DNA from 2 places in the Mitsuaria sp. CC2 genome. Region 2 is predicted to be linked to the other one. Evidence: predicted binding sites of a transcription regulator. Region 2 holds the regulator's gene; the other holds the start of a gene.
What was found. The regulator FliA, encoded in region 2, starts transcription of late flagellar genes. The targets are predictions, from matches to a motif close to CTAAAGTTTNNNNNNNNNNNGCCGNTA.
Positions count from the first base shown of each region.

Region 1 (12,248 bases), on a different contig from region 2:
GAAGCTGTAGCGCACGGTGCGGCCCTGCGAGTCCGCCGGCACGGTCTCGTTGATCGTGTTGGGCTTCTTGACCTGGTAGACGTTGGCGGTGGTCAGGAAGCTGCCCCAGTCCACCTTGACGCCGGCTTCGATCTGCCTGGACTGATAGGGGGCGAAGGCCTCGTTGGCGTTCACCGCCGTGGCCGGCGCGATGCCGCCGCGGGTCAGTCCCTCGGCGTAGTTGGCGTAGACCGAGATGTCGTCGCTGGCCTTGAACACCACGCCGCCCAGGCGCGACACCGCACTCTTCTTGTAGTAGTTCGTGGCGGTCTTCGGATAGGCGGTCAGCTCGGCCGTCTGGTCGCGCACGCCGACGGTCACCAGCAGACGCTCGTTCAGGAAGGACAACGTGTCGGCGATCGCGACGCCTGACAGGCGCGTGTCCGAAGTCAGGGTCGCCGGTCGCCGCACGCCGATGACGGCCGGCATCTCCACCGGGTTGTAGATGTTGGACGGCACCGACGTCGAGGTCGGGTTGGCCAGATAGAAGCTGCCCGTCTCCTGATCCAGCCGGCTCACGCCGACCGAGATCGTGTGACCGATGCCGGCCGTGTCGAAGCGCGCGCGCGCGCCGGCTTCGGCGCTGGTCGTCTGGAAGTAGGCGTCGTACCAGGCGCCGATCAGGCGGAAGTTGCCCTGCGCGTCCGCCCGCGTGCTGGCGGTCGGGAAGTCCTGCATGGACCAGCTGTCGCGCCAGCCGGCACCGGCCCAGACGGTCAGGCGGTCGCTGACGTCGTACTCCAGGCGGGTTGCGACCACCTCGTCGTCGATGGCCAGCAGCGCGTTGCTGCCGTAGATGTTCTTGCTCGGATCCGGCGCCTCCGGCAGCTTCAGCAGACCGGCCACGAACGCGGGCTGCGAGCGGAAGCCGCGGATGTTCTCGTGCTGCTTGAACACGTCCGTGCTCCAGCGCAGCTGCGTGCCGCGGTAATCCAGCGCGGCGGAAGCGAAACGCTGGCGCGCGTTGCCGTCGTCGATGCTGGCTTCACCGTCGCGGTAGCTGCCGTTGATGCGCACGCCCCACGCCTTGTTGTCGCCGAAGCGGCGGCCCACGTCGAAGGCCACGCCGAGCTGCTCGCCGCTGGCGAAGCTGGTGGTCAGCCGCGTCAGGTTCTCGTCGCCGGCGCGCTTGGGGATCACGTTGATGGCGCCGCCGACACTGCCGCCCGGCGGCATGCCGTTGACCATCGCGGCCGGGCCCTTCAGGACCTCGACGCGCTCCATGATCTCCGCGGGCATGCGATTGCCCGAGGACAGGCCGTACAGGCCGTTGAAGCCGACGTCGCCGCTGGGCACGGCGAAGCCGCGGATCTGGAAGTCCTCGCCGAAGCCTTGCGCGGCCGTCATCACGCGCACCGAGGCGTCGTTCTGCAGCACGTCGGCGAGCGTGCGCGACTGCTGGTCGCGCAGCAGCTGTTCGGTGTAGTTCAGCGTGCTGAACGGGATGTCCATCGCGTCCTGCGAACCCAGGATCCCGACGCCGCCGCGCGAGCCCAGACCGGCCTTCTGGCGTTCGGCCTTGCCCTGGACGGTGACCTTGTTCAGCGCGGTGCCCGACGACGTCGTGGCGGCGGCGGCAGCAGCCTTGGCCGGAGCCGCCGGTGCCTCTGCAGCCTGCGCCATCGCGCCGGCCGCGCCGACGACCAGGCTGGCGCCCAGCAGCGATTTCAGGGCCGACGACAGCGGCGTCAGCAGGAGGGACGAATCAGGGCGGACGGACATGGGCAGGCGCATTATTGCAAATGAGAACGCTTCTCATCATAAAGTCGCCACATGCAAGACTCGTGAATGCGCGTGCGATAGATCAACGCATCAGCGTCGATCGAGCGCGGCACCGGCGGCACCAAGCTCTGGGCGGGGCAGCCGGACGGCGGTTCAACGTCAGCTCCGCAGTACCACCGATGCCGCCGATCCCGAACATCAGTCCGAACATCACGCCCGACACCATGCCGACGCGGCCGGATGCGCCCGGCCCTGCCGGGTGCTTCGCATTTGGGGGCGCTGCGGACGGACGCGATTGTTGCGAGCCTCACAACGGCTCATTCGCGTGCCAGTCATTTATCAGAAAGGAAGGCGGTTCTAACCTTCAGTCATCGGCAAACGAAGCCGGCCCAAGACGCCAGACGCCCCGATCCACCGCTCTCTCAAAGGACATCATCATGACCGCCAAGACCCTGATCGCCACCGCCTTGATCGCCCTGTCCGCCGCCGCCGTGCCGGCCTTCGCGCAGAGCTACAGCCACCTCGATCCGATCACGCAAGGCCAGAAGACCCGCGCCGAAGTGCTGGCTGATCTGGAGATCTATCGTGCGTCCGGCCTGGCCGCCGTCGACCGCACCGAAGACTTCGCGCTGAACGCCGGCCAACGCGCCAAGGCGCAAGCCCGCTACGCCGAGCTGAAGGCGTCGCCGACGTACGCCGCCCTGGTGCAGCGCTACGCCGCCAAGGAAGCGAAGGGCGCCGCGACCGAAGGCGTCGCCGCCCGCTGAGTCCCGCTCGGACCGCCAAGTTCGAAGCGAAGACGCCCGGCTTGCGCCGGGCGTCTTGCATTTCAGCCGCACTCAGCGGCGCACGCCGTCACCGGCTCAATGATGACCAGCGCGCGCCGCCGCATTGCGCTTGCGCGTCGCAGCGGCCTTCTTGGCAGAAGCGGATCGCTCCGCCGCCGTGCGGCTGCCCGCAGCCTTGCCGCCCAATCGGCCGCCCTGGCGGGACGGCTCGTGGTTCTCCGGCTGGCCGCGCCCCGAGCCGGATTTCTTGCCCCCGCCGGTCTCCTTGTTGACCGTGGCCCAGGCGCGCTTTTCCGCTTCGGCCTTGGGAACGCCGCGATCCTCATAGCCGCTCTCGATGTGCGCGGCCTGCCGCTTCTGCTTGTCCGTGTAGGACGACTTGTCGCCTCTGGGCATGGGGTACTCCGGTCGGGATGGATGCCTTACTTCATGCGCACTTCGCCGGTCTCGGCCAGACCGGTCGGCGGCTTGCCGGTCACCGCCGCCTTCGCCATGGCGTAGAGCTGCGTCAACTTCGACGCTTTCACGTCCCAGTAGCTCGCGTGGCTGATGCGCACGCGCACCACCGCGAGATCGGGATCGTCGACGCCCTTCGGGAACCAGGCTTCCGCAGCCTTGCTCCAGAGTTCCTGGCGCTTGGCGCGGTCCTCGTTGAGCTCCGCGGTGCCGGACACCGAGACGTAGGTGTCATCGCTGCGATCGGCAAAGCCCACGTTCACCTGCGACGACGCGACGATATCGCTGTACGGATCGCCGCTGCGGGACATGAAGAACCACAGCGATTCGCCTTCGTCGAGGTCCTTGTTCTGCAGCGTCATCGGACGCGAATGCAGATGCCCGTTCGCATGGTGGGTCGTGAACAGTCCGACCTTGACGTCCTTGATCAGGTCCCAGAGCTTGGCGCGTCGCTCGGTGTCGGAGAGGGGCTTGTCGGTCATCGGAAAACTCCTTCGGTTGATGGCCTCTACCCAGCAAATGCCGCTCCCGCCGGACACCCGGTCGCCTGCGCCCTAGGCATCCAGCTTGCTGCCGACCCGTGTCCACGCCACCGATACTCCGGCCCCGCCCTTCCCCTGCCGCCACGAGGTCCGACTTGAGCCAACGTTCCGCCCCATCGCCCTCCGCCGCACGCGCCGCCTTCGTCCAGGTCCGCGGCGCCCGCGAGCACAACCTCAAGAACGTCGATGTCGACGTGCCGCGCGACGCGCTGGTGGTGTTCAGCGGCGTGTCGGGATCAGGCAAGTCCTCGCTCGCCTTCGGCACGATCTACGCGGAAGCGCAACGGCGCTACTTCGAATCGGTCGCACCCTACGCGCGCCGGCTCATCGACCAGGTCGGCGTGCCCGCGGTCGATTCGATCGACGGCCTGCCGCCCGCCGTCGCGCTGCAGCAGCAGCGCGGCACGCCGAGCGCGCGCTCGTCGGTGGGCAGCGTGACCGGCCTCTCGTCGCTGCTGCGGATGCTGTACTCGCGCGCCGGGCGTTATCCCGCGAAGCAGCCGATGCTCTACGCCGAGGACTTCTCGCCCAACACGCCGCAAGGCGCGTGCCCGCATTGCCACGGGCTGGGGCGCGTGTACGAGGTCACCGAGGCCTCGATGGTGCCCGACGACACGCTCACCATCCGCGACCGCGCCGTGGCCGCGTGGCCGCCGGCCTGGCACGGCCAGAACCTGCGCGACATCCTGGTCACGCTCGGCATCGACGTCGACAAGCCCTGGCGCGAGCTGCCGCGAAAGACGCGCGACTGGATCCTGTTCACCGACGAGCAGCCTACCGTACCGGTGTACGCCGGCTTCTCGCCCGCCGAGACCAAGGACGCGCTGAGACGCAAGATGGAGCCCAGCTACCAGGGCACCTTCAGCAGCGCGAAGCGCTACGTGATGCACACCTTCGCGACCACGCAGAGCGCGCTAATGAAGCGCCGCGTGTCGCGCTACCTCATCGGCGGCGCCTGCCCGGTCTGCGACGGCAAGCGCCTCAAGCGCGAGGCGCTGGCGGTGACCTTCGGCGGGCTCGACATCGGCGCGCTGTCGCAGTTCCCCCTGGCGCAGCTGGCGGATCACCTCGGCGACGCGGCCACCGACGGACTCAGCGAGGAGAAGCGCCTCGCGGCCAGGCGCCTCGTCGACGACGTGCTGATGCGACTGCGTCCGCTGCTGAGCCTGGGGCTCGGCCATCTGTCGCTGGAACGCGCCACGCCGTCGGTGTCGCCCGGCGAGCTCCAGCGGCTGCGCCTGGCCACGCAGATCTGCTCCAACCTCTTCGGCGTCGTCTACGTGCTCGACGAGCCGTCGGCGGGGCTGCATCCGGCGGACGGGGAATCGCTGCTCGCCTCGTTGCGCGCGTTGAAGGCCGCGGGCAACTCGATCTACGTGGTCGAGCACGATCTCACCCTGATGCGGGCCGCGGACTGGATCGTCGACGTCGGCCCGGCGGCCGGCGAGCTCGGCGGCGAGGTGCTCTACAGCGGGCCGCCCGACGGCCTGCGCGGCGTCGCGGCGTCGCGCACCGCGGCCTATCTCTTCCCCGATGCCGCCGGCGCCAACGAGGACCCGGACCGTGCGGCGGGGACCGCCGGTACGCGACGCCGTCGCGAAAGACGCGCGCCGAAGGACTGGCTGCGGCTCGAAGGCATCACGCAGAACAACCTCGTCGACGTCGACGCCGCGTTCCCGCTCGGCGTGTTCACGGCGGTCACGGGCGTGTCGGGCTCGGGCAAGTCGTCGCTGGTCAGCCGTGCGCTGGTGGAGCTCGTCGGCGCCCATCTCGGCCATGAGCCGGTCGCAGCGGAAGATGACGAGGACGCCGAAGGCGGCACCGACGTCCTGTCCGCGACGGGCGGCCGGATCGCCGGCGGCGCCGACACGATCCGTCGCCTGGTGCAGGTCGACCAGAAGCCGATCGGCCGCACCCCGCGTTCCAATCTCGCGACCTACACGGGACTGTTCGATCACGTGCGCAAGCTGTTCGCCGCGACACCGGCAGCCCGCGCCCGCAAGTTCGACGCGGGGCGCTTCTCCTTCAACGTCGCAAAGGGGCGCTGCGAGACCTGCGAAGGCGAAGGCTTCGTCAGCGTGGAGCTGCTGTTCATGCCCAGCGTCTTCGCGCCCTGCCCCGCCTGCCACGGCGCGCGCTACAACGAGGCGACGCTGAAGGTCCGCTACCGCGAGCGCAACATCGCGGACGTGCTCGGGATGACGGTCGACGCCGCGTTCGAGTTCTTCGCCGAGGAACCGGCGCTGGCGCGGCCGCTCGGCTTGCTGAAGGGCATCGGGCTGGGTTATCTGCGGCTCGGCCAGCCCGCGACGGAGCTGTCCGGCGGCGAAGCGCAGCGCATCAAGCTCGTCACCGAATTGCAGCGCACGCAGCGCGGCCACACGCTCTACGTGCTGGACGAGCCCACCACCGGGCTGCATCCGTCAGACGTCGACAAGCTGATGGCACAACTGCGCGACCTGGTCGACGCGGGCCACACGGTCGTCGTCGTCGAGCACGAGATGCGCGTCGTCGCCGCAGCGGATTGGGTCATCGACCTCGGGCCCGGCGCGGGAGGTGACGGCGGCAAGATGGTCGTCGCAGGAACGCCGGAGGACGTCGCGGCGCACGCGGCGTCGCGCACGGCCCGGCATCTGAAGGCGGCGATCGACGGACCGCGTTGAAGCCGATCAGCGGCTCGATCAGCGGCTCGGCTGGAAACCCTCGGGATCGAGGGCGAACTGCCACGCACTGGAGCGCTGCAGCGCTTCCTTCAAGGCCCGGGAACTCGGCCGCACGAGCGCAGAGAGTTCCTCGCTGAAGAACTCGCAGCCGAGCGCGTGGGCGACGTCGCAGACGACCTCGATGAAGTGGTCTGTCTCGCCGGCGCGGGCATCCAGCCGCGCGTGCAGTTCGTAGCGGCCATCGGGGTCGGACACCATGTCGATGCAGTTGCCCGCCTCGTTGCCGAAGTAGCGCCAGCCCTCGAGCATCGGCGTGCTCGGCCCGACGCGGCTCGCGAGGTAGTGCATGACGTCGGAGCGCGAGGACGGCAGCCACGACGCCGCCGCGCCGCCCTGCGCGAAGGCCAGATCGAATTGCCAGACGGACATGACGGAGGTGCATGAGTCCGAGGAGACTCGATGCTACGCCCCCGTCCTCGCGCTTGTCATGCTGCGCCGCGGCAATGCCCGCGAGGGCATGTCGCGCTCGCGGCAACGCCGTCTGCGGCGGTCTGCTGGGACGGTCTACTGAGGCGCGGCTTCCGGCTGCAGCACGAACTCGAACGGACGCAGCAGACGATTCACCGCTTCGGCGAAGAGCACGGGCGGGCGGTCGTCGTCGGCGAGCAGCTGGCTGCGATGCGCGGCCAGGGCGATGCGCTTGTCCTGCAGTGCCCGCGCATTCAGCGGCAGACGACGCATCCGATGCCAGGGCACCGCGGTGTCGCCGGGACGCGCCCAATGCCAGGCCCAGATGGGGATCTCGATCAGCGTGGCGCCCGTCAGCAACGCGGCGCGCGCGCAGGCGCGTCCGGTGGCCTCGTGGTCTGGATGGCCGTCCAGCCGCCACGAGGTGAGGAGCACATCGTCGGGCCGCAGGCGCCGGCAGAGCTCAAGCACGAGATCGTCCTCGTGATTGGTGACGCGGCCGTCCGGCACGCAGAGCGAATGAACGGGGACGTGCAAGCCCAGACGCCGGAGCCCGGAGGCCCGTTCATGGCGGCGCTGCACGGCCAACCGCGCCGGCGTCCATCGTTCGGACCCGGGGTGGCTGGCTTCGCCGTCGGTGACGGCCACGAGTTCCACCGGAGGCGCCGGGGCGCGATCGGGCGGCAGGCCGGCGCGGTGGCGCGTCACGAGCAGCGACAGCAGGCCGCCGCAGCCGAGCACCTCGTCATCCGGGTGCGGCGCGACGACGACGGCGCGCCGGCCCTCCGGCACCAGTTCGTCGAGCGAGGTCAGCGGCGCGCCCCACAGCGGCTGCCATTGGCGCCAGGCCCACTCGGGCGTGCCCTCGCCGTCGATGTGGCGTTCGGAAGGCGGTCGCAACAGCGACTCCGCGGGGATGAGGCCGACGGGCATGCCCTCGTTCACGTTCCGGAACGGGCGTCGATGCATCAGAGCGTCCATGGCGTGGCGGTTCCTTCCTGATTTCGGTATGCCAGGCAACCGGCTCGCGGTCGCCCAGGCTTGGCGAAGGAACAGTGGCAAAGGGCCTGCCAGCCTTATGAAACGGTTTGTGTCGGACGCTCGCGGAGAACCCGCGGCCTGAACGGCCTATGCGGCCTCGCGTGGCTGAGCGGTCGCTCAGGCGTAGGTGTTGATATTGCGGCCGAGCGTGCCTTCGGCGGCGAGCGCAGGGGCCTGCGGCAAGGCTGCGAGGAGCGCGGCGGCGCCGGCTTCCTGCGTGTCCATGGCTTTGCGGAGCACCAACAGGCCGGCGGCATTGCCGACCGAGCCGGGCGCGCTGTTGGAGGCAGCACTGACTGCTGCCGCGACGCTGGGGGAGTTGGTGATGTTCATGACTTCAATATCGGCTATTCCGGCGCCAGCTTGAAGTGATGAACCAAGAAAAAGGCCCGGACGCAACGTCCGGGCCTTTTCAGGAAGATGGTGGAGCCGGCGGGAATTGAACCCGCGTCCGCAAGCCTTCATCGGGCAGTTCTACATGCTTAGCTTTCTGATTTGGTTCTCACCTGCCCGGTCGCGCAGAAGCACGCTACCGGACGAGCCAGCACCCTAAATCTCGCCGTCACCCAAGGTGCACGAATGACAGCCAGCCAATGTGAATAACCTCTCTGTGTCAGGACTTGCGTCCCGTCACCCGGCCCATCGGCCAACCGGTGAGAGGTCCGCGGGGTTTAAGCCGCGAGAGCGTACGTTTGATCGTTCGCAGTTGGTTTGTTCCAGATGGATTTACGAGGTGCCTGGCCCTCGGCATGCCCTACTCCAAATCCGTACCCACGTCGAAACCAGGTCGGCCCCAGAGAGAGAAGTCTCACATTATGCCTGTCCGTCAGACTTCAAGAGCCCGATCTCGTCGACTTCATCAAAGAGTCTTCAAAGACTCGCTTCGAAGTTCGACAGGCGTTTGAATCGACGCGCTCAGCGCGCCGACTTCAGCCAGTCGATCAGCTGCGACGGCGCGTCCACGACCACGTCCGCCCCCCAGGCGTCGATCGGCTCGCCATCGCCGAGGTAACCCCAGCGCACCGCCACCGTCGGCATGCCCGCCGCACGACCCGCGAGGATGTCCCTCGCATCGTCGCCGACGTAGATGCACTCGTGCGGCGGCACGCCCGCACGTCGCGCCGCCTCCAGCAGCGGCGCCGGATGCGGCTTGCTGTGCGGCGTCGTGTCGCCGCCGATGACCGCCGCCGCCCGCGCATCCCATCCCAGCCCGCGCGCCAGCGGCAGCGCGAAGCGCTCGGACTTGTTGGTCACGATGCCCCAGCTGAGGCCGTCGTCCGACAGCGACTGCAGCATCGCGGCAATGCCGTCGAACGGGACGGTCGCGCGGAGCAGTCGCTGCTCGTAGCGATCAAAGAATTCATCGCGCAGCGCGGGGAACGACCTCTCCATCGGGGACACGCCGAACGCCACTCCCATCATCCCGCGCGCGCCCGCACCGACCATCGGCCGCAGGCGCTCGAACGGGACCTCGGGCAGGCCACGCGCCGCCAGCATCTCGTTTGTCGCTCCCGCCAGGTCGGGCGCGCTGTCCACCAGCGTACCGTCCAGGTCGAACAGCACCGTCCGGATGGTCGTGCGCAGCGGCACACCGACCGGCGAGTTCAGCATCACCGTGCTCATGCGGGACGGCGGCAGGCCAGCAGGTAGTTCACGTCGGTATCCGCATTCAACGCATAACGCTGCGTGATCGGATTGAAGGTCAGTCCCTTGGCGGCCTGCACTTCCAGGCCGGCATCGCGGCACATCTGCGCCAGCTCCGACGGACGAATGAAACGCGCGTATTCATGCGTGCCCGCCGGCAGCATGCGCAACACATATTCGGCGCCGACGATCGCGAAGAGGAACGACTTGGCATTGCGATTCAGCGTCGACAGGAACACCCATCCGCCCGGCTTCACCAGTTGCCCGAGCGCGGTCACCACCGACGCGGGATCGGGCACGTGCTCCAGCATCTCCATGCAGGTCACGACATCGAAGGACGCCGGCTTCTGCGCCGCCAGATCCTCGACTGCGATCTCCTCGTAGGCGACGTTCTCGGTGCCCGCCTCCATCGCGTGCAGCTCGGCCACGCGCAGCGACTTCGTCGCCAGGTCGATGCCCAGGACGTTCGCGCCCTTGCGTGCCATCGCATCGGCCAGGATGCCGCCACCGCAGCCGACGTCCAGCGCCGTCTTGCCTTGAAGGCCGCACAACCCGTCGATCCAGTTCAATCTCAATGGATTGATCTGGTGCAGCGGCTTGAATTCACTTTCGGTATCCCACCAGCGGTGGGCCAGCTCGCTGAACTTCTCGAGCTCTTTTGCATCGACATTCGCCATGGGCCTTATGGTAGCCGAGCACAATGCCACCACGGAGCCACATCGCACAGATTGCCGATGTCATGCACCCTCCCGGGCGCCTCCCCGCATGACGCCGCCATGAAAAAACCCCGCGAGCCTTGCGGCTGGCGGGGTTTGTCGATTGGCGACCGGAGTCGCCAATACCTCGTCGCTTACTTGACGGCGCGCGTACCGACCACTTCGATTTCGACGCGGCGGTTCTTTGCGCGGCCTTCCGCGGTCTTGTTGTCGGCGATCGGCTGCTTCTTGCCCTTGCCTTCGGTGTAGACGCGGTTCTTTTCCAGACCCTTCGTCACCAGGTACTGCTTGACCGATTCAGCACGCTGAACCGACAGCTTCTGGTTGTAGGCGTCGGAACCGATGCCGTCGGTGTGGCCGACAGCAATGATCACTTCCAGGTTGATGCCGCCGGTCTTGGAGACCAGGTCATCCAGCTTCGCCTTCGCTTCAGGCTTCAGGACAGCCTTGTCGAAGTCGAAGAAGGCATCAGCAGCGTACGTGACCTTCTCGCTCGTCGGAGCGACCGGCACCGGCACGACGGCCGGAGCCGACGGCGTCGCCGCCGGAGCCGACGGCGTGGCGGCCGGAGCCACCGGAGCAACCACCGGCTTCAGCGCGCCGTCGCAGTCCTTGGCAGCCGTGGCCGGCGTCCAGAATGCATCGCGCCAGCACAGTTCGTTGGTACCGTTCTTCCAAACGGTGCCATCGGTAGCGCGCCAGTTATCCACGGTTTGGGCCATAGCACCCGAGGTGGCGACGGCGGCGACAGCGAAGAGCGCTGCCACGCGGTTCAATTTCTTCATGATTCTCCTCTCAAGGAAAGCCGCAGTTGCCCTGCGAAACGTCCAATGTCGGAACTAAAACCTCAGGAGTCTCCCCGACCAAGGGTTTCTCCTAGGGACGAACCGATTGTGCCATAGGGCAACAGGACGTCTGCATTCTCACGGCAGGCGCGACTTCCGTTGATGAACCTGTTGCAGAAGCACGACAAGCGCACGCAATTAGAATCACCGTCTTCCGATCTCACCAGAGGCCGCGCACTTCCCTGCGCGCCCCACGCGCATGACCCAGTTCGCCAAGGAAACCCTGCCGATCAGCCTCGAGGAGGAGATGCGCCGCTCCTACCTCGATTACGCGATGAGCGTGATCGTCGGCCGCGCCCTGCCCGACGCCCGCGACGGCCTCAAGCCGGTGCACCGGCGCGTGCTCTTCGCGATGCACGAGCTGAACAACGACTGGAACCGGCCCTACAAGAAGTCGGCCCGTATCGTCGGCGACGTCATCGGTAAATACCACCCGCACGGCGACAGCGCCGTGTACGACACCATCGTGCGGCTGGCGCAGGACTTCTCGCTGCGCCACATGCTGGTGGACGGCCAGGGCAATTTCGGCTCGATCGACGGCGACAACGCCGCCGCCATGCGATACACCGAAATCCGCCTGTCGAAAATCGCCCATGAAATGCTGGCCGATATCGACAAGGAAACCGTCGATTACGGTCCTAACTACGATGGCAGCGAGAAAGAACCGCTGGTATTGCCGGCCCGCCTGCCGAATCTGCTGATCAACGGTTCGTCCGGTATCGCGGTCGGCATGGCGACGAATATCCCGCCGCACAACCTGAACGAATCGGTCGACGCCTGCCTGCACGCGCTGAAGAATCCGGACTGCTCGATCGACGAGCTGATGGAGATCATCCCGGCACCGGACTTCCCCACCTCCGGGATCATCTACGGCCTGAACGGCGTGCGCGAGGGCTACCGCACCGGCCGCGGGAAGGTCGTGATGCGCGCCAAGGTCCACTTCGAGGACATCGACCGCGGCCAGCGCCAGGCGATCATCGTCGACGAGATCCCGTACCAGGTGAACAAGAAGACCCTGCTCGAGCGCATCGCCGAGCTGGTCCAGGAAAAGAAGATCGAAGGCATCAGCCACATCCAGGACGAGTCCGACAAGGACGGGATGCGCGTGGTGATCGAGCTCAAGCGCGGCGAGGTCCCGGAAGTCGTCCTGAACAACCTGTACAAGCAGACGCAGCTGCAGGACAGCTTCGGCATGAACATGGTGGCGCTGATCGACGGTCAGCCCAAGCTGTGCAATCTGAAGGACCTGATCACGGTCTTCCTGGAGCACCGCCGCGAGGTGGTCACCCGCCGCACCGTCTTCGAGCTGCGCAAGGCCCGCGAA
Region 1 covers NZ_JARVXN010000005.1:238,725-250,972, reverse strand. The annotation lists gene PV762_RS03650 (TonB-dependent receptor) at 1-1,761, opposite strand, end outside; gene PV762_RS03645 (DUF4148 domain-containing protein) at 2,199-2,528, shown strand; gene PV762_RS03640 (plasmid stabilization protein) at 2,625-2,945, opposite strand; gene PV762_RS03635 (pyridoxamine 5'-phosphate oxidase family protein) at 2,972-3,487, opposite strand; gene PV762_RS03630 (excinuclease ABC subunit A) at 3,643-6,210, shown strand; gene PV762_RS03625 (hypothetical protein) at 6,229-6,639, opposite strand; gene PV762_RS03620 (PIG-L deacetylase family protein) at 6,775-7,659, opposite strand; gene PV762_RS03615 (putative motility protein) at 7,837-8,052, opposite strand; RNA gene ssrA (transfer-messenger RNA) at 8,141-8,514, opposite strand; gene gph (phosphoglycolate phosphatase) at 8,635-9,342, opposite strand; gene ubiG (bifunctional 2-polyprenyl-6-hydroxyphenol methylase/3-demethylubiquinol 3-O-methyltransferase UbiG) at 9,339-10,040, opposite strand; gene ompA (outer membrane protein OmpA) at 10,214-10,864, opposite strand; gene gyrA (DNA gyrase subunit A) at 11,124-12,248, shown strand, end outside.
Region 1: a site for FliA is predicted at 8,061-8,087, ahead of PV762_RS03615 (putative motility protein). Genes of this name have one in related genera too.

Region 2 (11,359 bases):
AACCGAACGGGGACTACGAGGTTCACAACTTGTCAGCCGGTTGCACGCACATGCCACTGCCGCATAACCGGATCGCCCTTGGCGAACACACTTATTGCTCAGGGGCTGTTGCCGCGGAAAAAGGGCAGCGGCCAAACGATCGAATCAATGGCTGCTATTACTGCTGCAACGCATGCCACACGACGTAAGCAACCGCCGCACTTTGAAGGGCTGCCAGCGCACCATCTCGCGCACAGCCAAAAAAAGCACGAGTGCCACACGCCCGCGTGGGCACTCGTTTTCCTTTGGTGGTCTGGAGATGAGGTGCTTTCTGAAGCCCGCCACTGGCAGCTCGCCCCCATCGAGTTCTTCAGGTGGCGGATGTGGTCCCCGACAGCTGCGATCTCGATCACGGCAAAGAAGCTGGAGCTAGACAGCAATATGGCGGGGATTCCCGTGCTTGCCTCAGGATGAGGCCATGCTTTCAGTCCATTGATGCGCTCACGATGTATTTTCGACGATATCGCCCCGGATTCTGCCGATCATAGTATTCCTTTCCTCGAACCTTCATTCCGTAGAGTGCGAACTCAATTTTATCTCCCTCAATGGATATTTCACCAGGGAGTATTCCCCACCCGCCACTCCAATCAACGCCCAGCGGCAACTGAACATATACATTCTTCAACGCCGCACCTTGCTTATTTCGGAAAGACAGCAGCACTTTGCGGAGTGGCCAATTTTGCGCTCGACCTTCCGGCAGCATGACAAAGACGTAATAGTCGGGGCTCACCAACGTGCCCGCGTATTCAATCGGCCCACTATTCCAATACGAAGGCATGCCGAATTTTCCGTCGGGCAGCGTGACGGTACGGTTGTTGTAGTCGTACTTAGCCCCAGGCGGAAGGACTCTCTCCGTTGATAGGGACGGAAGTGTCTGATCCACTTCGCTCACTGAGCGGATCACCGCCTTGATGTAGCGTTCGGGAGGGGGAGATCGGGGGCGCTCGACGTATCTCGGCCCCAGTACGCGCTCGAGAAAACCATAATTTCCATCGTACCAATTGGCTCCCAGGCAGAAGGAACTTCGATTGAAGTCCGTTCCCCAAATGTAGTTTCTACGGCTCGCAATGACTTCGTTGCTGGAGAGATCCACCACCTCTTGCAGCACCCCATTGAACGTGAGTACCGTTTTCCCTATCGTCCGATGGACCGGAACATGTGTATAGCGAACTTGATATGCACCCGGGACGCGATCTTCCCTGCTTGGAGAGCGGTCGGACTGCACGTCGATCGTCCCCCACTTCCTTGGCTCACCGACGCCATAGAAAAGTTCGAATTCCCACGCGCCCATGACACTGGAGCGCGGAGAGAAGTACAGAGCACTGACGTTTGGGGCCTGTCTTGATATCACCTCACCTGCGGATTCGTAGCAGACCTTGGACATTGCATCGTGCTGCGCTTGAGCCTCAGCTAGGCTGACCTTAGGTCCATTCCCGGCGCATCCGCAGATGAGCAAGGCAAGACCACACACCATAAGGAACTTGGCTTTCATACGAAGAGCATAGGGCAACAATTTCCCCCCGGCAGTTGTCGACTGGTTTCACTGCGTCACGAGAACCCGTCCGATGCGGGGCCACAACACCCAAACACAAGACGAGTGCCACACGCTCCCGCGTGGGCACTCGTTTTCATTGACGGATTGCGTGGCGACGCTTTACACGTGCAGATCGCTCAACGGCACGCCTGCTTCCTTCTCGACATCCAAATATTGTTCCTTGAGGTAGGCAAGGAACTGCGTGAGGTGGACGTGGTATTCCTCATAGTCGGCTCGGTCGTGCGGGCGAATAGTCTCGCTGCGGAGCAGCCCCTCGTGATACAGGACTGCGTCGCGCACGGCTTGCAATAGCATGGGCGCAAAAGCGTTTGGGATGGTGATCACGCGGCTTCCTTTCGGTACGCTCAAGTCTGGTTGGCTTGACCCGAAGCGTCTGCAATCGCCTTGAGAAGCGCATCGGCGAGCTTCTTCGCCTCCTCGACGTTCAATTCAATCTCGGTGTTCGCCGTCACGTTCCGATCAGCGATGCCATCGAGGGAAACGGCAGAGATGTCGACATCGGGGTGCACGTCCCAGGTCTCGATGTTGATGAAGCCCGGATGGACCTGAGCTACCTCAATCCAACCCTGGCGATACGGAACGCCGATCGCTTTAACGCGGACACTTTTCATGGCCTGCCTCGTGTGAGCCGTTGACGCAGCGTAGCTCGCGGCGTCGTCCCCCCAAAACAAAACGAGTGCCACACGCTTTCGCGCGGGCACTCGTTATCTTTTGGGGTCTGGGGATTAGGGGTCGGTCTGAAATTCGACACGGTCAGCCCGTCGGGAGGGTGTTCTGCATCTGCCGGCCGTGTTCTTCGACGGCTGCGATCTCGATGACCGTGAAGTAGCAGGAGACCTCGTGGAGGAGCTCGATGGCGATATCGCGGGGGTTGCAGTTCGTGCGGCTCGTGCGGCTCGTGCTCGCGGAGAAGTCGACTTCCTGGAAGAACGAGGTCGCGTGCGCGAGGCGGTTGCGCAGATTCGCGATGGCTGCGCGGACGGTGATGTCCTGGTCGAGCACGAGCGCATGCTTGTAGAAGCCGCCGTCTGCGCCGACCCCGTAGTGATAGGGGTTGCCGGCGGCGACGCTGAGCTGCTCCAGCGTGCGGTCGGAGTTGAGCGCGAGGGGATGGCGGTCGAGGAACGGGACCGCGCGCTCGCCGGGATTGGGGTCCAACTCGATGTGTTCGAGGGCGAGGAATTCCGAGAGCTGGAAGTTGCTGTTGGCGACGGATTGGATGAGGCGATTGGAGGGCATGGAAGTCCTTAACTAAATGACAGTTGAGGGACGACCACCTGACCTGTTGAATGCGGAGGGTGGGCGAGATGCCTAAACACGCATTTTCAGCGTGTGGTCGTCCTCGCGGAGCAACCCATCTCGCCCAAAGATCAAGCGAAACGAGCCCAAGGGGCTCGAATTTCTATTTCTAAGCGAGTGATGTTTAGGACATCGAAGGCACATTTTGGTTCCGACCCACAAATCTTTCAATCACACAAATCTGTGAATTCGAGCATCGTCACTACCGACTCCAGTAGTGACGTGACTTGTTCAGGGCGAACTAAGTCGCAGCCTTCCGATCAGCACGAATTTGAAGACGTCGCACCTCATGTATAAATTGAACAAATTTATACAACGACTGATAATCGTATGGAGAAATCCCGTCCGCATCAAAATGCATGACGCGATTTCTAATCAACCGAATAAGATCCAGTTCCTTAACGAATACTTTGCGATCAATCGATATTCTTAGTTTGCCCCAAAACTCCGCCTTACCCAGCAGCGCAACATACTCACCAAAGGTCAGGTCTGCGACATTTGCGATGATTCGTTCCGTATCAGCATTATCCTTTACAGATCCCAACTCATCTGCATCAAAGCGGCCATCGATGAGTTTACGGATATGATTTTCAATCTCTCCAAGCAGGAGAAAAGGTTCGGATAGTTGTTTGAATTGAAGACTTAGATCCGTCGATGTCACTATCCCCTGGATCTTTCGATCCAAGCCACGAACCAACACATAAGAATTTTCAATAATGGTTGGGATGACTGAGAATAATGAGGCGTCGGCATCCACCTCGAGGTGAGGTTTCATATGCTCACGCACCGTTCCCGCAGGAGCCTCTGCGCTCAATGCCAACGTAGGGCCGATACTTTTCCAACTGACCACACCTTTCACATCGCGCTCAGACGACATCACCGGCAGTTGAGAGAAGTCATGCCGCAGCATCAACGTCACCGCCTCTTGCAGAGTGCAGTCAGGCGCAACGTATAGCGGCACAGTATTCGCCGCCAAGAGTCTGCCAATTCTGAAGGCAGGTTCCGCTAGTGCCCCGACAACTAAGCGGCGCGAAACGGCGCTTTCAGCAACAACCTCTCCTTCCGCTATGTTGTCCTGCTCTTCCTCCTCTTCCTCTTCCAACTCCTCAATCTCTTCCTCATCGTCGTTTGCGGACTTTGACAGGATGAAACTTACTGGAGTATCTAGAGGGACCGACTCAAAATCGGGAACAGTCTCAACCTCGTGCGTTCTCAATAAATCTCGAACCCAGTACACAACTTGAGTTCCTCGACGCTCGGCATTGAACCATGCAAGCAGCTCTCTGACGGAAATCGGATCAATCGGCTTCTGCTGATCTAGACCCTCTTTGATTGCCGCCATTCGCTGAGTTCGCTCTGTCGTAGTCAGAAACATTTACTCTCCCAAATTTTTTAGTATCGCTAGCGCCTCAAAAGCCGAACGCCAACCTCACCCCACCCCAATGCCTCCCAGCAACGGTGACGGGTGCCGAAGCCTCCTTGAGCAGCACGAAGTTCCCGCCGCCCATATCCCGGCGGTAGGTTTGCAGGAGGAACGGTCGTTGATTCCGGGCTGACGCCAGCCCTGTCCGGTCGTTGAAGATCCGCCGGTAGCGGCTGTTGGCTGTGTTCCAAGCCACATCCCCCGCGCGCTGGGGCTGGCAGTACCGCTTGTTATGCGTCGCCACGTACCCGTTGCGGTCCACCGCGATGCAGAACACCACCTTGTCCGAGAACTTCAGCACCCGCTCCTGGACCTCCGGGAACAGCTGATCCGCGATCTGCGTGAATCTCGTCGTGAACTGCTGCGGGTCGGTCCCAGCGATCGGCTGGTAATGCTCGTCGAAGAGCGACGACACATCGATCCGCTTCTCCTTCACCGCGCGTTCGAGCAGGCCGGCAATCTCCGCCGCCGCCCCCTGCACCGCCTGGATGTACGGCGAGTCCTCGACCTCGACGCCGCTCGACGCGATCTGCTCGATCATCTGCTCCGACAGCCGCAGGAAACGGTCGCTGCACGCGAACGCCGATTCCAGCTTGCGCATCGCCTGCTGGATCTCCACCCCGAGCTCTCCCGAGCGCTCCGCCAACTGCTGCGTCGTCGCCTGGCTTTCCTGCGCCGATTTCGCGATGAGGTCGACATCGACCTCCACATCCGCGAACGCCTGCAGGATCTTGCTCTGACCGGCTCCTCCCGAGCCGTCCGCCCTCAGCTCCCGGCTGAAGGTCTCGATCCGCGCATCCAGCGTCCCCACCGTGCCCATGATGGCCTTCGACGACGCTTCCACCTGCGCCGCCAAGTCCTTCACCGCATCCGCCACCACGCCGAAACCGCGCCCCGCCTCGCCGGCGCGCTTGGCCTCCACCGACGCGTTGAACGCCACCAGCCGCGTCTGCAACGCGATCTTCGTGATCTCGGAGGCCGCGTCGGACACCTGCCGCAGCGTCGACACGATGCCGCCGACTTCTTCGCCCACGCCGGACAGCGCCGTGCGCGCGCGCTCCACCGCCTCGCGCGTCTGGTTCGTCGATTGGTTGATGCCGTCCTGCGCATGCCGGACCTGCTCCAGCTCGGAGCCCAGCGCCTGCATCGCCTGCGCCTGCGAGGTCACGACCTTCTGCGTGTCCTCCAGCAACCCGCGGACTTCGGCCGCGTCGCGGCCCAGCTTCGAGACGCCGCCCGAGAGCTCCCGGACGACCTGGCTCGTGTTGTTGTGCATCGCCGGCTCACGCAAACCGACCTCGGTTCCGCCAGCCGACGCGTCAGGCGCCGCCTCCCCGGCGCGCCTGCGCAATGAGTCCCACATCGGACGCTCCCCCCATGGTTCTTGACCACAAGGACTGCGGCCGCTATGCGGCTACTTTTACCAGTCGCGCAGCTTCACGCGCAATCGGGCAATCGCTTGACTGTGCAGCTGGCACACCCGCGATTCGGTCACCTTCAGCACCGCGGCGATCTCTTTCAGGTTCATGTCATGTTCGTAGTACATGGACATGACATACGCCTCGCGCTCCGGCAGGTTCTTGATCGCCTCCACCAGCGCCTCGCGCATGCGGTGGTCGCCCAGCATCGACATCGGGTCCGCCGAGTTGTCACCCACGTGGCGGTCCAGGTAGTCGTCGTTGTCCTCGCCTCCGGAGATGTCCTCCAGATAGACGAGTTGCGTCCCGCGCACCTTGCCCAGCATCTCCTGGTACTCCGTCAGCGGAATGCCCATCTCGGCGGCAATCTCCGACTCCTGCGGCGCCCGGCCGAGCTTCTGCTCCAGCTTGTGCACCGCGCTCTCGATCGAGCGCTGCTGGCGGCGGTTGCCGCGGCTCATCCAGTCGTTGCCGCGCAGCTCATCGAGCATCGCGCCGCGGATGCGCTGCGTCGCGAACGTCTCGAACTGCACGCCCTGCGCCGTGTCGAAGCGCGACAGCGCGTCCGTCAGGCCGATCAGGCCGACCTGGATCAGGTCGTCCAGTTCGACGTTGGCCGGCAGTTTCGCGATCATCTGATGCGCCAGTCGGCGCACCAGCGGGCTGTACTGGCGGATCAGCGAGTTGTTGTCGAGTTGACCCTTGGCGGTGTACATCGTCTCGTCTCCAATCCGGCGTCAATGCGCAGCGAGGGTCACGCCTTGCGGGGCGCGGCCAGCCTTGGGCTGCCACATCGGTCGCGGACGCAGCGGCATGGCGTCAGCAGCGCTGTCGAGCGCCGCTCCGGGCACCGAAGCCAGCAGCAGTTCGCGCGCCATGTGACGCATCTCGTGCGTCAGCGGCGCCGTCACCGGCTGGCGGGGATCCAAACAAGCCCACTCGCGCAGCACCGCGCCGAGGAAACCGTCGCCGCAGCTCGACAGCTGCTGCGCGATCCGCTCCGCCAGGCGCAGCTGCGGGTTGCAGGCCAGCAGCAGGCTGTAGACCATCAGGCCAGCGCGCTGCGTCAGCCACTTCATGCCGGCGTAGGCGTAGGTCACGCTCTGCACGTCGGTGTCGGCCAGCAGCACCGGACGCACTTCGCGCGAGACCAGCACGCGGCTCAGTTCCGCGGCGCTGGCGTGCAGCAGCACGACGTCCGCGTACGGCGCGGCGTCGGTCACTGCTTCCAAAAATTGGGCGGCCGAGCCGTTGGCATTGACGTAGCGCATCGGCAGTCCGCGCGCGGCCAGGAAGGAGACCTTCGCCGACAGCGGTTCCACACAGGCCGCGAGGTCCACCGCCGCCAGTTCCGACGCCGCCGAAGCCTGCTCGCCCGCGTCCACGACCAGCGTGTGCAGGCCGAGTTCCCCGAAAGCCGCGCACATGCCTTCCAGCAGCGCGCCGCTGCCTACGACGTGCGGGTTGCTCACCACCGGCACCACGCGCACGCGCGCCGTGGCGAACAGACGGCGCAGGCCGTCGGCCTGGTCCTTGGGAGCATTGCTGAAGTCGCGCATTGGGCTGCTCTGTGTCTCTTGCGTGTTCCGCCCCAGCGCCCTGTCCCTCTCGAGAGGAACCGGCCAATGCTGGAGCCGTTACCGGAAGTTTCCCTCCCGGGGCCACCCTTTGACCGGGAATTGAAAGGGGGAAACACCCCGCTTTTCTCTCCCGTCACCCTCACCTCGTGGACCTCTCACACAACGACGTCGGACCTGCCCCCGCTCCGATGGAAACCCAATGGAAAAAGGGGGAAGAGCCCGAACCCTTCCCCCTTTCTAGAACTTGTGCCCGCCTTTGGCAACTCCCCTCCCCGGGAAGCCCCCTCCGACCGAGCGGTCAGCCCTTGATCAATTCATCCCCATCGGCGATGCGGCGCCCGCGCCGCCCGCCATGGTGCCGGCGGTGAAGATCAGGTTGACGTCGGAGGCGTCCACGCGCCAGGCCGACTGGCCGTGGCTGCGCAGCGCGCGCTGCACCAGCGCCTGCGACGACAGGCGATGCCAGTCTTCCGGCACGCGCTGGCCGTTGGTGACGCCCAGCACGCGCAGCTTGTGGCGGATCACGGTGTCCAGCGCCGGGGCCAGCTTCACCGCTTCGTCCAGCTTCGACAGGATGACGCCCTGCGCTTCCGCGCCGCGCCATGCGCCGACCACGTCCTCGATCGTCTCGCCCTGCTGGGCGGCGTTGACGACCAGGATGCGCTTGATGCTCTTGTGCGCCAGCATGTCCAGCAGCTCGGCGGTCCGGCTGTCGCGCTGGGCCGTGCCGGCCGTGTCGATCAGCACCATCTTCTTGGACGACAGCAGGTCCAGCAGGTCTTCCAGCGACGCGCGGTCATGCGCCGTGTGCACCGGCACGCCGAGGATGCGGCCGTAGGCGCGCAGCTGCTCGTGAGCGCCGATCCGGTAGGCGTCCAGCGTGATCAGGCCCAGCTGGCTCGCGCCGTACTTGGTCGCGAAGGCCGCGGCGATCTTGGCCGTCGTCGTCGTCTTGCCGACGCCGGTCGAGCCGATCATCGCGAACACGCCGCCCTGATCTTCCAGGGCCGGCTGCTGCTCGGCGGTCTGCACGTTGCGCGACAGCACGTTCGCGGCCCACGCCTGCGAATCGGCTTCCTCGGTCGTCTGCGCCGGCAGGCCTTCGACCAGCTTGCGCACCAGGGCCGGCGAGAAACCGGAATCCAGCAGCTTCTGCGTCAGGCGAGCCTGCGCCGGCTGGCGCTGCAGCTTCTCCATGAAGGCCAGCGCGCCGAAGCGCTCTTCGATCATGCCCTTCATCGCGCGCAGCTCGGTCATCATCTCCTGCTCGCGACGCGAGGACGACGGCATGTCGTTCAGCGGATGGTTGCCCATCCCGCCGAAGCCGTGGCCGATGCCGCCCAGGTCCTGCATGGCCTGCTGCTGCACACGGATCTCGTCGCGCAGCACCGGCGGCACGACGCGCGGCGCGGGCGCCGGCGCGGGTTCGTAGGCACGCTCGTCGACACGACGGGCGCCCAGGGTCTGCATCGCCGAACGCGCGCGCTGATCGCGCTGCGCGGCCATCGAGGCGACCGATTCATTCATCTGCGATGGCGAGAAGGCCGGCGCCGGCTCGTCCATCATCGGATCGGGCAGGCCGTTCATCTCGGCCGAGCGGCGCTTGAGCATGCGTTCCCGGACGTAGTCCTGGAAGGACAGCGTGCTCATCGCCATCGCGTTCACGTCTTCGCCCACCGAGCCGCCGAAACCGGGTTCGGCGCGCTGCGGGGCCGGCGACGCGGCCAGACGCTGCTTGAGCGCCTGACGCGGTTGCACTTCTTCCCGCTGCGGCTGGGCAGCCGACTGGCGCGGCGCGGCGGCGCGCGGCGCAGCAGCGCCGGCGGCACGCGGCGTCGAGGCGGCGACGCGCTCGATCTGCGACATGCCTTCCGGCGCCATCGCCAGCACCTCCACCCCTTCGGGGCAGGGCTTGTTCGAGAGCACGACCGCTTCGTCGCCGAAGGCCTGGCGGACCAGGGCCATGGCTTCGCGGGAATTGCGGGCGGTAAAGCGTTTGACGTTCATGCCGTGCCTCCGATGATGGAGCCGATGCGGATCGTGTGCGTTTCAGGAATCTCGCTGTGTCCCAGCACCTTCAGCCGCGGCGCAGCGCGCTTGAGCAGTCGGGCCAGGGGAGCGCGAATCAGGTCGGGCACCAGCAGGCAGGCGGGCAAACCGCGATCCTCTTGGGATTGCGCCGTTTGCGCGGCACTTCTTGCAAGCGTGTCGGCCACACCGGGATCCAGCGCCGCGCCGTGAGGCGAGTGCAGGGCCTGCGAGACCAGACGTTCCAGCTCGGGATCGAGGGCGATGACGTCGAGCTCCTTGGCCGGACCGTAGATCTGCTGCACGATCGCCGGAGCGATGTGGATGCGGATGCGACGGGCCAGCTCGGCGGGATCGGTCGTCTGCGTGGCGTTTTCGGCCAGGCTTTCCACGATGGAACGCATGTCGCGGATGTGCACGCCCTCTTCCAGCAGGAACTGGAGGACTCGTTGCAGGGCGGCGACATTGACCATCTTGGGAATCACGTCTTCGATGAGTTGGGGCGCTTGCTTGGTGAGGTGATCCACCAGCTGCTGGGTTTCCACTCGACCCAACAACCGGGCCGCGTGAACTTGCAGCAAGTGTGAAAGATGAGTGGCCACCACGGTCGCGCAATCAACGACGGTAAAGCCCGCCATTTGCGCCATATCCCGTTGCCGCTCTTCGACCCAGACCGCCGGAAGTCCGAAGGCAGGGTCCGTGGTGGGCGTCCCGATCAGCTTCTGCGTGGCGTGACCGGGGTTGATGGCGAGCCACATGCCCGGGTAGGCCTCCGCTTCCCCGATCACCGCGCCGCGCAGCGTCACGCGGTACTGGCTGGGGCGCAGCTCCAGGTTGTCCCGGATGTGCACCGACGGGGGCAGGAAACCGATGTCCTGCGCAAACTTGCGGCGTACGCCCTTGATGCGGCTCAGCAGGTCGCCTTCGCGCGACTTGTCGACCAGCGTGATCAGGCGGTAGCCGACTTCCAATCCCAGCGTGTCCACGGCGACGACGTCGTCCCAGGAGGCTTCGGCGTCCGGATTCGGCGCGCCCGGCACGGCGGCGGCCGGCTTCTTGGATTCGGCGGCCTGCTTGGCCTGCTCCTTGGTGCGCAGCCAGTACGCCAGGTAGCCCAGGGCGCCGGCGATGATCAGGAAGACCAGGTGCGGCATGCCCGGGATCAGGCCCAGGATGAAGACCACACCCGCGGTGATGGCGACGGCCTTGGTCGAGCCGAACACCTGCGAGCCGATCATCTGGCCGACGTCCTTGTCCTTGCCGACGCGCGACACGACCAGGGCGGAGGAGACGGAGATCAGCAGCGCCGGGATCTGCGCCACCAGCGCGTCGCCGACGGCCAGCAGGATGTAGCTGTCGGCGGCCTGGCCGGCGGACAACCCGTGCTGGACCACGCCGATGACGAAGCCGCCGATGATGTTGATGAAAAGGATCAGGATGCCGGCGATCGCGTCGCCGCGCACGAACTTCGAGGCACCGTCCATGGAGCCGAAGAAGTCCGCTTCGTCGCCCAGTTCGGCACGGCGGCGCTTGGCTTCCTTCTCGTCGATCAGGCCGGCGGACAGGTCGGCGTCGATCGCCATCTGCTTGCCGGGCATGGCGTCCAGGGTGAAACGCGCGCCGACTTCGGCGATCCGCTCGGCACCCTTGGTGACCACGATGAAGTTGATGACCACCAGGATCGCGAACACGATCAGGCCGACGGCGAAGTTGCCGCCGATCAGGAAGTGGCCGAAGGACTCGATGACCTTGCCCGCGGCGCCGGCGCCGGTGTGGCCTTCCAGCAGCACCACGCGGGTGGAGGCGACGTTCAGCGACAGGCGCAGCAGCGTCGTGATCAGCAGGACGGTCGGGAAGGCGGCGAAGTCCAGCGGCCGCACCATCTGCGAGGCCACCAGCATCACCATGATGGACATGGCGATGTTGAAGGTGAAGAACAGGTCGAGGGCGAAGGCCGGCAGCGGCAGCACCATCATCGACAGGATGATCATGATGGCGATCGGCGCCCCGAGCGCCT
Region 2 covers NZ_JARVXN010000003.1:103,774-115,132, reverse strand. The annotation lists gene PV762_RS01220 (hypothetical protein) at 79-453, shown strand; gene PV762_RS01215 (hypothetical protein) at 464-1,531, opposite strand; gene PV762_RS01210 (hypothetical protein) at 1,694-1,918, opposite strand; gene PV762_RS01205 (hypothetical protein) at 1,939-2,205, opposite strand; gene PV762_RS01200 (hypothetical protein) at 2,348-2,833, opposite strand; gene PV762_RS01195 (HPP family protein) at 3,135-4,268, opposite strand; gene PV762_RS01190 (methyl-accepting chemotaxis protein) at 4,303-5,463, opposite strand; gene PV762_RS01185 (RNA polymerase sigma factor FliA) at 5,737-6,450, opposite strand; gene PV762_RS01180 (MinD/ParA family ATP-binding protein) at 6,472-7,293, opposite strand; gene flhF (flagellar biosynthesis protein FlhF) at 7,624-9,321, opposite strand; gene flhA (flagellar biosynthesis protein FlhA) at 9,318-11,359, opposite strand, start outside.